Regions from separate parts of the Peribacillus sp. TE19612 genome, predicted to be linked through region 2. Evidence: riboswitches for the same ligand, from Rfam matches in the RefSeq annotation. Region 2 holds a riboswitch; the other holds the start of a gene.
What was found. Region 2 has a riboswitch for FMN ahead of ribE (riboflavin synthase). Riboswitches for the same ligand answer to the same signal wherever they lie in the genome.
Positions count from the first base shown of each region.

Region 1: linked by a shared signal. The riboswitch ahead of ACZ9AO_RS08245 (ECF transporter S component) and the one ahead of ribE (riboflavin synthase) in region 2 are both predicted to bind FMN.

Region 1 covers NZ_JBWCCL010000004.1:17,391-24,734, reverse strand. Annotated here, with positions in the region: gene ACZ9AO_RS08255 (YpbB family protein) at 1-305, opposite strand, end outside; gene ACZ9AO_RS08250 (ferredoxin) at 596-844, shown strand; gene ACZ9AO_RS08245 (ECF transporter S component) at 971-1,552, opposite strand; FMN riboswitch at 1,717-1,853, opposite strand; gene serA (phosphoglycerate dehydrogenase) at 2,175-3,749, shown strand; gene ACZ9AO_RS08235 (GerMN domain-containing protein) at 3,798-5,021, opposite strand; gene sigX (RNA polymerase sigma factor SigX) at 4,987-5,547, opposite strand; gene ACZ9AO_RS08225 (ATP-binding protein) at 5,763-7,344, opposite strand, start outside.
Region 2 covers NZ_JBWCCL010000005.1:202,171-209,514, forward strand. Annotated here, with positions in the region: gene ACZ9AO_RS11125 (DHH family phosphoesterase) at 1-532, opposite strand, end outside; gene ribH (6,7-dimethyl-8-ribityllumazine synthase) at 941-1,411, opposite strand; partial or broken gene ribB (3,4-dihydroxy-2-butanone-4-phosphate synthase) at 1,490-2,128, opposite strand; gene ribE (riboflavin synthase) at 2,148-2,786, opposite strand; FMN riboswitch at 2,933-3,064, opposite strand; gene ACZ9AO_RS11145 (TspO/MBR family protein) at 3,255-3,935, shown strand; gene megL (methionine gamma-lyase) at 3,953-5,128, opposite strand; gene ACZ9AO_RS11155 (DEAD/DEAH box helicase) at 5,343-6,479, opposite strand; gene ACZ9AO_RS11160 (ATP-binding protein) at 6,527-7,344, opposite strand, start outside.

The sequences.
Region 1 (7,344 bases), on a different contig from region 2:
AAAGGATTATTTTTAAAGTAATCGTCCAACATTCGTTCACCTTGCAAACTAATTTCATATGCATCTGGTTTATCCGTTAAATTGATCAAGTCATGCTTAAGTGAATGTTCAATGTTTTGATTTAATTGCTGACGGGTAAATCGAGGTATTGTCCCAAAAATATCCGTTAACCCGAATAAGTGGGCATCTTGGATGGTTTGTGACGATTTCTTCCCCTGCAGCATATGGTATATAGCATAAATGGAGCGCTCACCTTGAAATTTTTTTATCGCATATAGAATGATGGCCTGTAGATAATTATTCATGGGACTCACATCCTTGTTTCATTTAACCAATAAACCCATTGTAACAAAAATCTGCAAAAACCGCCGTTATTATTGATGAATACAACGGAAATTATGTGACTAAATGACGAAACATAGAAAGGACCAAGTTAATTATTTCGATGTTTTTCGTTGACATTCAGCTACATGATAGTTATTATCAATACAATTTCTATTGAAAAGTTTGGCATTCGGTCTTACAATAAGAAAGAGATAATAATCTGAAATAAAAAGATTATCAGTTGTTAATCAACTTAGGAGGGGTTATATTCATGGCTAAATTTACTATTGTGGATAAAGAAACATGCATAGCTTGTGGAGCTTGCGGAGCAGCGGCACCAGATATATATGATTATGATGACGAAGGGATTGCATTTGTTACCCTTGACGATAACGAAGGTATCGTTGAAATTCCAGATGTACTTATAGACGACATGATGGATGCATTTGAAGGATGCCCAACGGATTCCATCAAAGTTGCTGACGAGGCATTTGACGGAGATGCACTAAAATTCGAATAAAGGTACAAGCCATTTTCAATCGAGAATGGCTTTTTCTTTTGGCCAATGCACATACCAAAAAACAGGCATAAAAAAACAACCGGATATGGGTATCCGGTTGTTTTTTCATATCTATCGTCAATGCCATTAAGCATTTTTATATAATGTTTGCTTATTGATCCATGTCTGTAATTTAATGAACAGCAACATGAATACAGATGTGATGAGCACGCCTTTAATCACGTTGAAAGGCAAGATTGCCGTGGTAACGAACTTTCTTGACTCGGGCGCCGACATGGCATCCCATCCCATAAAGAAGGTATAAGCCGGTAAAAAGACAAAATAGTTTAATACGCTCATGAATACTGCCATGGAAACTGTTCCCGCAAGTAAGGCGAACGTCATTCCTTTTTTTGAATTGATTTTCTGAAATACATAATAAGTCGGCAAGACAAACAGTATTCCGGCTATAAAGTTAGCTATATGCCCCACAGGCACAGCAGTCAAGGTCCCTGTCATGACTAAATCCAATAGGTTTTTAATGAACTCGACTAGAATTCCAGCCATCGGACCGAAAATCAATGCCGCCATCAGTGCTGGTATGTCGCTAAAATCAACATTGAGAAAAGGCGGGAATCCTGGAAACGGGAAATTTAAAAGCATCAATAAATACGATATGCTTCCCATCATGGCAAGTGAGACCATTTTTTTCACTTTGTTCTTTTTCATAGTTCTCTCTCCTTCTTTTCCGATCTACCTGAAAAAGAGGTTAGGATTCCAAAATATGTTGATGTTCAATAAAAAACCTTTAATTCCAATGGAATTAAAGGGATAAATTAAAGGTTACATCAAACAAACGTTCAGCAAATAACTGTTGAAACGCACTAAGGAACCTCCATCTTCTCCCATCCAGACTATACTGTCGGCTTTGGAATCACACCAAATCCTGCCTTGTAAGGCTCGCGGGCTTAGAAGTAGAAATTCTTTCATCACCGCCGGTGGGGAATTGCGCCCCGCCCCGAAGATAGACCTATAAAATTTTTTATACTTCCCATTATATCTGAAATACCTTTTTTTTGATAGTATTTTTTCTCATTTGATGCATGTAGGATGAATATCGATCGTCGCAGTGAACGGCTTAAAACAAATGGCGGATTTACAATATGACAATTCGAAAATTTTTCACAAAAGGAGACGAAGCTATTTATATCGCCGCATTAAACGGATGATCAGATGAAAATCATTTGTTTAAGCGCTTTCATTCAGATAAGCTAAATTGACATTATCAGCATTTCAATTGTAAAATTAACTGAAATTTAAGATAATTTTTTCCTTAGGAAGGTGTTTAGACGTGTATCGGATTTTAGTAGCAGACGCCATTAAACCAGAAGGACTCGGACCGCTTTCAGAGGCATCCAATATCCATCTCATTCAGAAGACCGTAGAGGAAGCTGCAAACGAACTTGATCAGATCGATGCAATTCTTGTGAGAAGTGCAACAAAGGTTTCGGAAGATTTAATGAACCGTATGCCGCAGTTAAAAATTATAGCACGCGCTGGTGTCGGTGTTGATAACATAGACATCCCCGCAGCGACAAAACGCGGGATTGTCGTGGTTAATGCACCTGACGGCAACACCATTTCAACAGCTGAACATACATTCGCGATGATGGCTTCATTATTGCGCCACATTCCGCAAGCTTATGCTTCATTGAAAAATGGGGAGTGGAAACGTTCTTCATATACGGGAACTGAACTTCGTGGTAAAACATTAGGCATAGTTGGCTTTGGACGCATCGGAGGGGAAATTGCCAAACGTGCTAAAGTGTTTGGCATGGATGTCATTGTCTATGACCCGTTCCTGACTGTAGATCGTGCAAAGAAAATGTCCGTAACGGCCCTGCCATTGGATGAATTGCTTCCTAAAGCAGACATCATTACTGTCCATACACCACTAACGAATGAAACTAGAGGATTAATTAATAAAGAAAAACTGCTTACCTGTAAAAAAGGGGTTTATGTACTGAACTGCGCCCGTGGTGGAATTCTAGACGAAGATGATTTATATGAAATGTTAGTTGAAGGGCATGTTGCAGGGGCGGCACTGGACGTTTTCGTCGAAGAACCTCCACTTGGCCATAAACTGCTGGAACTGGACAGCGTCATTGCTACACCGCATCTAGGCGCTTCCACGAAAGAAGCCCAATTAAATGTCGCCGTACAGGTTGCCCAAGAAGTATTGACCTATTTCGAAGGAAATCCAGTCTCAAGTTCAATCAACCTTCCGGCCATATCTAAAGAAGTGTTTGAAAAGGTACAGCCATTCCATCAACTTGTTCAGCAAATGGGATCGATTGCTTCCCAGTGCATGAATGAAGGAATTCAGGAAATCTCCGTTACATATGCAGGAGAATCTTTGGATTTCGATACCGCGATTCTTACAAAAAGTCTAATCTCCGGCTTTTTAAGATCAAGAGTCGATGCATCAGTCAATGAAGTGAATGCCTTGTTGATCGCAAAAGAGCGTGGCATAACCATTGGCGAAAAAATCTCTACGGACTCTTTAGGTTACTCGAATTTGATCAGCCTTAAAGTAAAAGGTGACAACCGAGAATTAACAATAAGTGGGACCTATATCGAAAACTATGGTTCTCGAATTGCAAGTTTGAATGGTTTCAAAATCGACTTTCATCCAGAATCGAATTTACTTTATATCCAGCATACCGATAAACCCGGTGTAATCGGTAACGTAGGTAAGATCCTGGGTGATCACGGAGTGAATATCGCCACCATGCAGGTTGGCCGAAAAGAAGCTGGCGGTGAAGCCATCATGGTTTTGAGCTTCGATTTACCATTAGAAGACAACATGAAACAGTTTTTAATGGAAACAGAAGAAATTACGTTCATGGCCCGTATTTCATTATAAGAAGAAAAAAGTGCCCCGCAGCGCGGGCACTTTTTTCTGTTAATGCATTCAATTCACTTGGTTCGGTGCTTCTGGCACCAATATGTCTTCAGTTAAATTCAACTGGCCCACCTCTTCAATAGGAGCATTTTCAAACTTCACTTTTTCAAAACCAAAATCCTTAGCTATGAAGAGTATGGCTTCTAAAGCTTGAACGGTTTCCTCACTATTTTCAATAACAGCTTGATCTGATAGATGAATGATCACAAGATCTCCATTAGAGCTTATCCTTTCCCATTTCAGGTCATGGGGGATTGCAGGTGAAATTCCCTCGATGTCCGCCTCCCCTTTTCCGGCTTGCAGCGCCTCCTCAAAGTCCCGATAACCCATATTGCTTGGAACAAGGAAACTTGGAGAGGACTCATCCCTTTGATAAAGAAGGTATGTGCGTTTTTTTTGATGAGGTATATCCATCTCCTTTAAATATCCCGCATGTGCAAACCTGGCACCTTGCTTACCTTCTGTGGAAAATGTCATTTTCTCTATATTGTTATAGGAAAGCGTTTCTTCCATCGAATGGAGAAAAAGTGTATCTTCAGCCAACAGTTGGCTTTTTTCTGGAAAATCAATATGGGCAGTGTTTATATCGTTTCCTTGGCTAATCTTTATATCAAGCGGAAAATAGTCAGATAGCCCATATTGCGCTTCATCGATATCGGACATTTGATTAACTAACTGATTCAGTGTATCACTTTCATCATGATGTTTAAGTTTAATTGAAATGGGAACGATGAAATTCATTTGATCATCTGGGACACCCATCGTAATGATCGAGGCATTTTTAAGGTCATCCTTATAGATCGCTTGTTCAAATGTTTTTTCCTTTTCCCCTTTTCGCGGTTCCATTTCTGAAAACTTGTCTTTGGATTCGATTTTCGCTTGGTTACTCGAAAACTCTTGAGCTTCCTGTTTATCTTCTGAGGGCTTTTCTTGGTTACTTGTATCCTTCCGTTCAAGATCTGCCATTTCCTTACTTTCAGATAGAGATAATTTCCCACTGCTGCCGCTGTCTTCTCGACTTATCGTTCCTTTTATTTCAATAATGAACGATGATGCCAAAACAACCATTAAGAATAAGGAGGCAACACCCGCGAATAGAGGTATCCAGTGTTTCTTTTTCTTTTTATCATGTATTCTCGCATACACCTCTGCCTTGGTTCGGTCATCTTTTAATTTCGGAAGCTCGCGCAGCATGTCTTCAATTTCGCTTTCTTTCCAACGGGATCTCCTCAATGCGGTGGCCCTCCTTTCCTGATAAATCTTCCATCAACTTTTTAATGGCCTTCAAAGCTCGGTGCTGGGTCGTTTTCACCTTACTTTCACTCCAATTCAATACTTCAGCAGTTTCCGTAATGGACAATCCCTGAATATATCGTAAAATGATCACGGATCTTTGATTCGTGGTACACCGGTTTAAGCATTGGTAAATATCTTGGATTTCATCGTTCTTGATAGCCACTTCCTCGGGAATGGGCTCTTCATCTTTTAGCAATTGCCTATCCCAATCAAAATTAGGAAAGATTTTGTCTTTCCACCCTTTTTGTTTCCGAAAGTGATCAATCGTCACATTTCTTGCAATCGAATACATCCACGTTTTTTCACTGCTTTTTCCTTCGAAGCGTTCATAGGCCTTCATCACCCGGATATAGACCTCCTGAACAAGGTCTTCGGCGGTTTCTCGATTTTTAGTCATATAAAAAATGAATTGATATATTTCCTGATGATATTTTTCATAAAGATCGTGGAAAACGGAATCCATCATTTCCCCACATCCGTTCATAAATATAGTCGTCAATCTTAAACAAAAGTTACATACTTCGGCTTTAATCTTATTATAAAATTCCGTTAATTTCCACATATCAGGGACTTCTTATTTGTTTCCTAAAAAAACAAAGACAAGTTGGAAAGAAATCCACTTGCCTTTGTCTTCGCAGTTCTTTATGAAACAAGATTATCTGGCGATCCACCTGTCATTCATTCAGCGTTTTCCATAATTCGAGGCAAAATGATACTGAACGTCGTCCCTTTATTAGGTAAACTGTTTACCGAAATGTAGCCATCATGGGCATTGATTATATTTTTTACGATTGCCAAACCCAATCCGGTACCCGAACGGCCGCGGGTCCTTGCTTTATCCGCTTTATAAAACCTCTCGAATACAAAAGGCAGATCTTCTTCAGGAATTCCAGATCCAGAGTCCCTCACATCAATGATCAGTCCCCTTCGATCACTTGTCCTCTGAATGACATCAATGTTACCGCCTGGGGGAGTATGACGAATCGCATTATCAATTAAATTGGTCAAAACCTGTTCAATACGGTCCGGATCGAAGTGCCATTGAATCTGATCGTCTTGCAGGCTGGCTGATATGGTAATCCCTTTTTCTTTAGCCAGCCCAGAAAACTTACTTGTAATCCTCTTTAAATATGGAGAAATAGGTACACATTCATAGCTAAGATTCATTTTACCCGATTCCAATTTAGCTAGATCGAGAAGATCATTGACTAAACGTCCCATTCTCAAAGATTCATCATAGATGATGCGGGCCATTTCCACCTTTTCTTCTTCACTGCCCGCAATGTCATCTACAATCGCTTCACTATATCCTTGCAACATTGAAATCGGGGTCCTTAACTCATGGGAAACATTCGCTATGAAATCAGTCCTGAGTTTGTCCATCCGTCTTTCATCACTCATATCCCTTATGATGGCCACCGCTCCCCGAATATTGTCGCCATTTGTATATAGCGGACTGACAATCAATCCCCAATTACGGCCCTGCAAGGTAATTTCACCGACTTGTTCCTTATCGAAGGACTCTGATTCATCAAAAAGATTCATCAAAACCAAAGGAACATTAACATTATCTTCCCGGTTATAGCCCTTTTCAAAATACCAGGATTGCAGAAACCTTTCCGCTGGCGGATTCGTTTCAAGAATTGTGCCGTCTTTATTAAAGGTGATGACCCCATCTGCCATACTGCTAAGAATGCTGGAGAGATGTTCCTTTTCCTGACTAAGTGCATTCATATTGAATTTCAGTTGCTTCCTCATCTGATTAAACGCTATGGCCAGCTCACCGATTTCATCTTGAGTCAGTATTGGAACCTTTGTATCAAATTTCCCCCGGGCAATCGCTAGGGCGGCTTCCCTCATCTTCACCAATGGAGCATTGATTCTTGTAGATAAAAAGAAAGCAAAAATCGTTGTCAAAATAATGGCGATGCCTGCTGCCAATAAAATGAACTGTGTAGTGGATTTTGTGGTTTCTTCCATGGACTCCAACGATTGAAATAGGAACACTTCATCCTGCTCCCCATTCAATTCAAGCGGAATGCCTACCACGATTGCGGATAAGCCCTCGTTTCCCGCATCTTCGGATAGCGCCATTTCCTTTTTTACAGTCTTTCTTTCCGTAAAAACCTTGAGCAATTCGGGGTCATTTTTAATGAGTTCCGGCGTGATTTCAAACTCATTATCTCCACCGATGGATGAGAATACCATTTTGTCATCATTAAGAATGATCATTTTCGTTTCATTGCCTATTAATTCCGAA
Region 2 (7,344 bases):
ACAGCTTATTTGCGATTTTCATTTCGAATTCCTCTATCGGAATCATGAAAAACAGGTCATTCAATCGCTTTGCCGTTGTATTTTTATTGACTTCCCATTCCCAAGTATCATATTGACGGACCAATTCAACGAATTCAGCGACAATGCTTGAAGGTTCCAGCAATTTATTTTCAACTGCATACTGATAGAATAATGATGTGGCTGCCGTCTGTTTACCATCTTCCTGTTCGACAGTTACAGATGCCCAATCATGTTCGTTCAAATGCAGTGCTGACTTATGATGATCGATCAGCAGAGCCTTGCCTCCATCTTCCACAAACTGAGTAATCATTTTTTCATTATCTTCATCAACCGATAGATCAGTAACGATCAATGTATCTTCAATCTTGGCCTGCTCAAGAAATGCGCCTACATTCTGATTAAGGCGACCAATTGAATTATAACTAACCACTACATCTTCTCCGAATGCCAGCTTAGCTACAATGCCGCACCCGACTCCATCTAAATCATTATGTGTAAAGAGATGGTACACACAAACCCCTCCTAATAACTAATAAATTTACTTTTCCCTAAAGACATGAATTTCAATTGCAATCTTTACAATTGTAGCATAATCATATCTGCATATTTTATCATGCTTCCATTACGTGACGCTTTTGTTCGGTTTTTTTTCGAATAATTACCTAATGATTCCTTACTTCCCATAATTTATAAAGATAAATAATGAAAAAACACATTACTTTGAAATCGAGGTATTCCATTGAAGGGGTTTCGGTGGGTGTCGAAGAGCCGCAATAACTAATCGATCAATGGCTAGGAACTTTGCGAACTTAAGAAGAATTGCCAAATGGTTGAAGAAATTTGACTCAATCAGACCCAAGATCCGGCACATCAAAAAAAGCCGCAGGAATGTTATTTCCTGCGGCTTCCTTATGCGAAATCACTGTTCTATCAATTTTCCAAGGTTGGCCATTTCAATGGCACTAACCGCAGCTTCATAGCCTTTGTTGCCTGATTTTGTTCCAGCACGTTCAATGGCTTGTTCAATATTCTCAGTTGTCAGCAAACCGAAGATAACCGGTACACCTGTTTCCAAAGAAACGGAAGCCATGCCTTTAGCTGCTTCATTGCAGACATAATCATAATGTGAAGTAGCACCCCTGATTACCGTTCCAAGACCGATTACCGCATCATATTTACCTGTATTCACAAGTTTCTTAGCAATTAACGGAAGTTCAAAAGCACCCGGGACCCACGCGATGTCAACATCATTCTCATCAACGCCATGACGCTTAAGACCATCCAACGCCCCTCCTAAAAGCTTGCTTGTGATAAACTCATTAAATCTTCCTACCACGATTCCTACTTTCAATCCTGATCCGATTAATTGTGCTTCAATAGTTTTCCCCATGTCCAATTCCTCCTAATTTTTAAAAACAATAATTTTTTTCATGTTAAGATTTCATTCCTTAAAAATCCTTCAAGCTTTCGGGATGTTCAGTTCAAGTTCCTGTTTCCCGATTGGATCATTATGTTGAAGATACCGAATCAAATCGGCTATCGTAATGAACTTCAGGTTGAATTTATCAGCGATGACTTCTAAATCGGATACGCGGGCCATCGATCCATCTTCATTCATGATCTCACAAATGACACCGGCTGGAGCGGCACCGCATAACTTCGCCAAGTCCACCGATGCCTCCGTATGTCCTGCCCTTCTTAATACGCCGCCTTCTTTAGCGACTATCGGAAAAGTGTGACCAGGCCTTTGGAAATCTTCAGCGACCGAATCTTCATTAAGAAGCTCAAGGATGGTCAAGGACCGTTCAAAAGCACTGATTCCTGTTGAGGTGCTTTTATGATCGATACTTACCGTAAAAGCAGTGCCATGATGATCGGTATTTTCTCCGACCATAGGATGCAGTTTCAATTTTGCTGCCAGTTGTTCAGTGATGGTCGTACAAATCAAACCACGTCCATGAGTCGCCATGAAATTAATCGCTTCCGGTGTCGCCTTTTCGGCCAACACTACAAAATCCCCTTCATTTTCACGGTCTTCATCATCGGACACGATTACTACCTTGCCAGCCTTCAAATCTTCTATTGCTTCTTCTATTGTATGGAACATCATTACACCGCCCTTTTTATTAGAATCCATGCTCTGCCAAAAACTCTAAATTCAGTCCTGGTTTTGGATTGCCATTTTTCATTTGATGTATTATATATTTCCCAATCATGTCGTTTTCGATGTTAACGATATCGCCAGCCGCTTTTTGTCCCAATATGGTGTCCTGATGAGTCAATGGAATCAATGATACCGTCAAAAGGTTCCTTTCGATCCCAAATATCGTCAAGCTGGTTCCATCAATGGCCACGGAACCTTTTGGAATGCAAAAGGCACTAAGCCCTTCTTCCAATTGGATTACATAATATACGGCATTTTCTTTCCGTTCTTTTTTTATGATCGTTCCGGTTCCGTCGATATGACCTGAAACAAAATGACCGCCAAACCTTCCCTGTGCACTCATGGCTCGTTCGAGATTAACAGGTGATCCCAATTTTAACGTCCGGATCGAGGAAGCTTTGACCGTTTCCGGCATCACGTCGACCGTAAATAAACTTTTCGTGAAGGACGTTACCGTTAAGCAGACCCCGTTGACTGAAATACTATCCCCCAGATGCACATCTTCAAGGATTTTTTCAGAACGAATCGATAACTCCATACTGCTTTTTCCTTTTTTCAAGGAATGTACGGTACCGATATCCTCAATGATTCCCGTAAACATGTTTTTCCCCCTTTTATAAAATATAAAAAACCCCTTAGGATGGCCTAAGGAGTTAGCAGGAGAAATGAGTGAAAAAAATTGTATACCTAAAAAGCCTAATATTTTCATTTTCGAAAAATTAGGCGTACGTATACACTTGGGTTCCACACGTCCTTCTCCCATCCAGACTGTACTGTCGGCTTTGGAATCTCACCAAATCCTGCCTTTTAACAGGCTCGCGGGCTTAGAATTTCTTCATCACCGCCGGTTGGGATTTTCACCCGACCCCGAAGGACTAAAATAATATGAATCTTTGAATATTTTATCACCATAAAGTGAAGATGTAAAATTTCTAACCTTAAATGGTTCAATTGTTACAGGAACTTCCTATCTTTATGTAAAAATGGTCCCCCATTAACCCCGATGTGCTCCAAAAAGGTTAGGCAGGATAAATATGTGGAATAGGGTTTCTATCTGTTCGTCGTCACGATGAATTTTTTAGCCAATTTCCTGCCATTGAACGGCCAGACATCAGGAGAGATTTCCGATAAACTTAATGTCCTTTTCACTCCTGCCGGATATGTATTTTCCATATGGGGCTTGATCTATTTCCTGCTCGCCATCTGGGTATTCAGGCAGTTTTTAAGTAAACATCAAAACAGCCCTGCTTATAAAGCATCCTTCCCTTGGTTCGCTTTAAGCTGTGTCCTGAATGGCGCTTGGCTTTTAGCTTGGCACTATGAACACTTTTTGTTATCCGTATTCATCATCTTTGCTTTGTTGGTTACTTTAATGGTCATTTATACAAACATAAAAAAAGTGGAACACACTACTTTTGACCTATTTCCGTTCTCCGTTTATACAGGCTGGGTAAGTGTCGCAACCATAGCTGACATTTCTTATTACCTAACCTATATCAAATGGGACGGTTTTGGGGTTTCCGAATCAACCTGGACGATCGTCCTGCTGATTGCAGCAACAACCCTGGCCTTTTTCTTTGCAGGTAAAAACCGGGATTGGTGCTATCCTCTCGTATTCGTTTGGGCGTTCATAGGCATCGGGATACGAAATAGCGACGCCTATCCGGTAATCACAGACATTTCTTATATCCTGGCTACCATCACTTTTATCGTATCCATCACCATCTTCATTAAAAATAGAAGGAACTAAATGAGGGTTATGGTATCCTAAAATGCTTGTTGAAGATCTTGCCAGACATCCTGCCAAGCTTCTAGACCAACTGAGAGACGGACCAGCTGGTCACTGATGCCCATTTGTTCCCTTGAAGCTTCAGGAACGGCAGAGTGCGTCATGGTAGCGGGATGCTGGATCAATGTTTCGGCATCCCCAAGACTTACGGCAATTTTAATTAGATTCAATTTATTGAGGAAATCCTGTGCATCCTGTTTTGTGCCATGCAATTCGAAAGAGATAAGGCCGCCGCCATGTTTCATCTGTTTTTGCATGATATAATGATCCGGTGAAGCATCATCACCTGGATAATATACCTTTTTCACCTTTGGATGTTTCTTAAGTTCATGAAAGATTTCCATTGCATTGGCCGAATGACGGTCCATCCTGACGGGCAAGGTCTTTAACCCCCGCAATAGTAGCCAGGCGTCGAATGGTGAAATGATTCCACCGATATCTTTCTGTGTAGTCCCAGCTATATGATTCATGAATTCCTTTTTACCGACGACAAGTCCCGCAACGACATCCCCATGCCCGCAAAGATATTTCGTAGCGCTATGAAGGACAATATCACAGCCATATTCAAGCGGTCTCTGTAGGTAGGGCGTCGAAAACGTATTATCGACTACGACCGTTACATTATATTCCTTCGCAACCCTTACCACCATCTGTAAGTCAATCATTTTCATCGTCGGATTGATCGGGGTTTCTACATAGATGCAGGTCGTTTCCGGCCGGATCATTTTCCTAACCTGTTCTTCAGTATCCATTTCACAAAAATCATGCGTGATCCGGTATTTATTTTTCATTAGCTGCAGAAGGCCAAATGTACAACCATATACCCCCTGTGAGCAGAGGATGTGATCATCTGTTTTAGTTAACGCAAAAAGTACTGCTGAAACGGCAGCCATGCCTGAACCGAAAGCAAGGCCAGCTTCCCCGCCTTCCAGTGCGGCAATCTTTTCTTCAAGCACTTGTACCGTTGGATTTCCAAGGCGAGAATAAATATATCCATCTTCGATACCGGCAAAACGCCTCTCCCCTTGCTCGGCATTTTCGAAAGTGAATGTTGAGGTTTGGAATAAAGGTGTTGCCAAGCTTCCCAAATGCTTCTTCGAGTCATATCCTTCATGGATGACTGCCGTTTCAAACTTTTTATACTTTCCTGTCATACCGTCTCCTCCTAACCTATGTCTATTGCTATCATATGTCAAAAATCCATATAAAGGAAGCGTTTTCATTCATGATCATCACCCATAAATGAACTCCTGAATTTATAGTAAATATAATATGATTACTCCAGGGCAATAGATGAAAAAGTCCAGTTGGATTTACCTGGGCATTCGCAAAAAAGGGACAGCCGCATGGCCGTCCCTTTTTTGCGAATCATTCATCGACTACGATGTTTCCACCATAGAAAGTTACTCTCGTTAATGGAATCTCCAGTTCACGAGCCATTTTTTTCAACTCTCGCTCTTCTCTTTCCGTTACGATTGAAATGACCGTACCATCTGCACCTGCACGCCCAGTTCTACCGGATCTATGGATATATTGTTCGATGTTGTCAGCCATATCAATATGAACGACCGCAGTAAGACCTTTAATATCAAGCCCCCTTGCCGCTACATCCGTTGCTATCAGCATCGGGGATTTTCCGGAACGAAGCTTGCGCAGTGCTTTCTCCCTGTCGACTTTATTGGATTCACCGTGAAGCACGCCCATTTCAATACCTTTATAACTCAGTTTTTCGTGTAAGACGCTAAGCTCCGCAATATCATTCAGGAAGGCAAGTGCCTTCACATCTTTAAGTCTTGTGATTTTCTCGAGAATCTTGGACTTTTCCCGTCTCTCAACAACAAAGTAAAGATGGTCCACCTTGGATTCCATTTTTTCATTTTTATCGACCTTGATCATTTCGGGTTCATTCATGAATCCCCGGGCCGCTTTTTCCGTTTCCTCTGGCAGGGTTGCTGAAAATACCATGATTTGCCGATCTTTTAGTGTTGTTTTGATAATATTATTGATCGTTCCCATATGCTCTGGAATGATCAATTGGTCACCTTCATCAAGTACTATCGTCTTAACTTCATGCATCTTCAGTTTCTTTTGGGCAATCAATTCGTAAATCCGTCCCGGTGTTCCAGCAATCACTTGTGGACGCTTCTTCAGTTTGTCCAACTGCCTTTTCACATTAGCACCGCCGATGAATGCTGCACCCGTAATGCCGCTTCCCTCTGACCAAATGCGAATTTCTTCATTGATCTGCATGACCAGTTCTCGTGATGATGCCAGAATCAAAGCCTGGGGCGATTTTTTTTCAGAATCAATCTTTTCCAGCAATGGCAATAAATATGCCAATGTTTTTCCTGTACCTGTCGGTGATTCGGCCATGATATCCTTTCCCTCGACAATCACGGGGATCGCTTTCGTTTGAATCGGGGTAAGTTGTCCGAATCCGGATTTTTTCCAGGCTTCTTGTATATATGGTTTTCTATCGTTTATTAATGCAGGTAATTCGCTCATATCGTTCTCCTTTAATATAAAACTTTTCCTATCTTTCATAGTACCATTTATTCTTGTCCAGTAGCCAACGGAATACGAATTGTAACCGTCGTCCCTTTGTTTATCTCACTTTCAAAATCCATTTCCCCCTGAAGGCGATGAACGATTTTCCGGCAAATTGCAAGCCCGATCCCTGAACCTTTTTCCTTCGTCGAGTAAAAAGGCTCACCAATCCGTTCAAGGCGCTCGGGCCCCATTCCCATGCCATTATCACTCACGCTGACTACAGCATGTCCATCGATTATTTGCAGAGATATATCAATTTCCCCATTATCTTCAATCGCTTCAATGCTGTTCTTGACGATATTGATTACCAACTGTTTAAGTTCAATTGAATCAGCCATAATATAAATCGGTTCGGCGGTTTTAATCCTTAGCCCCATTTCGATATTATTCAAATTCGTTTCTGCTTTCATCAACGTGAATACCTGTTGTAAACTGTCGGCAAGATCGATCCTGCAGTATGCGACATCCTGTTTCTTCCCGAGAACCAAAAGTTCACTTGAGATAATATTGATTCGGTCAATTTCCTTCAACATGATATCAGAATGCAGCGGGTTCACTTCCTGGGTCATATCCATTAACTGTACGAATCCTTTTAAAGATGTCAGCGGATTCCTTATCTCATGTGCGACGGCCGCAGCCAGATGTCCGATAACAGATAGCTTTTCAGACATGATCATCAATTCCTCTTCGCGCCGCAATTCGGTAATATCCCTAACGATTGCATATACTCCAAGCATTTCCGAGTGGACGATGATCGGTAAAAAGGTTACACGGATAATCCGTTGTTCATCACCGCTATTCTGAATGGTCGTTTCGAATT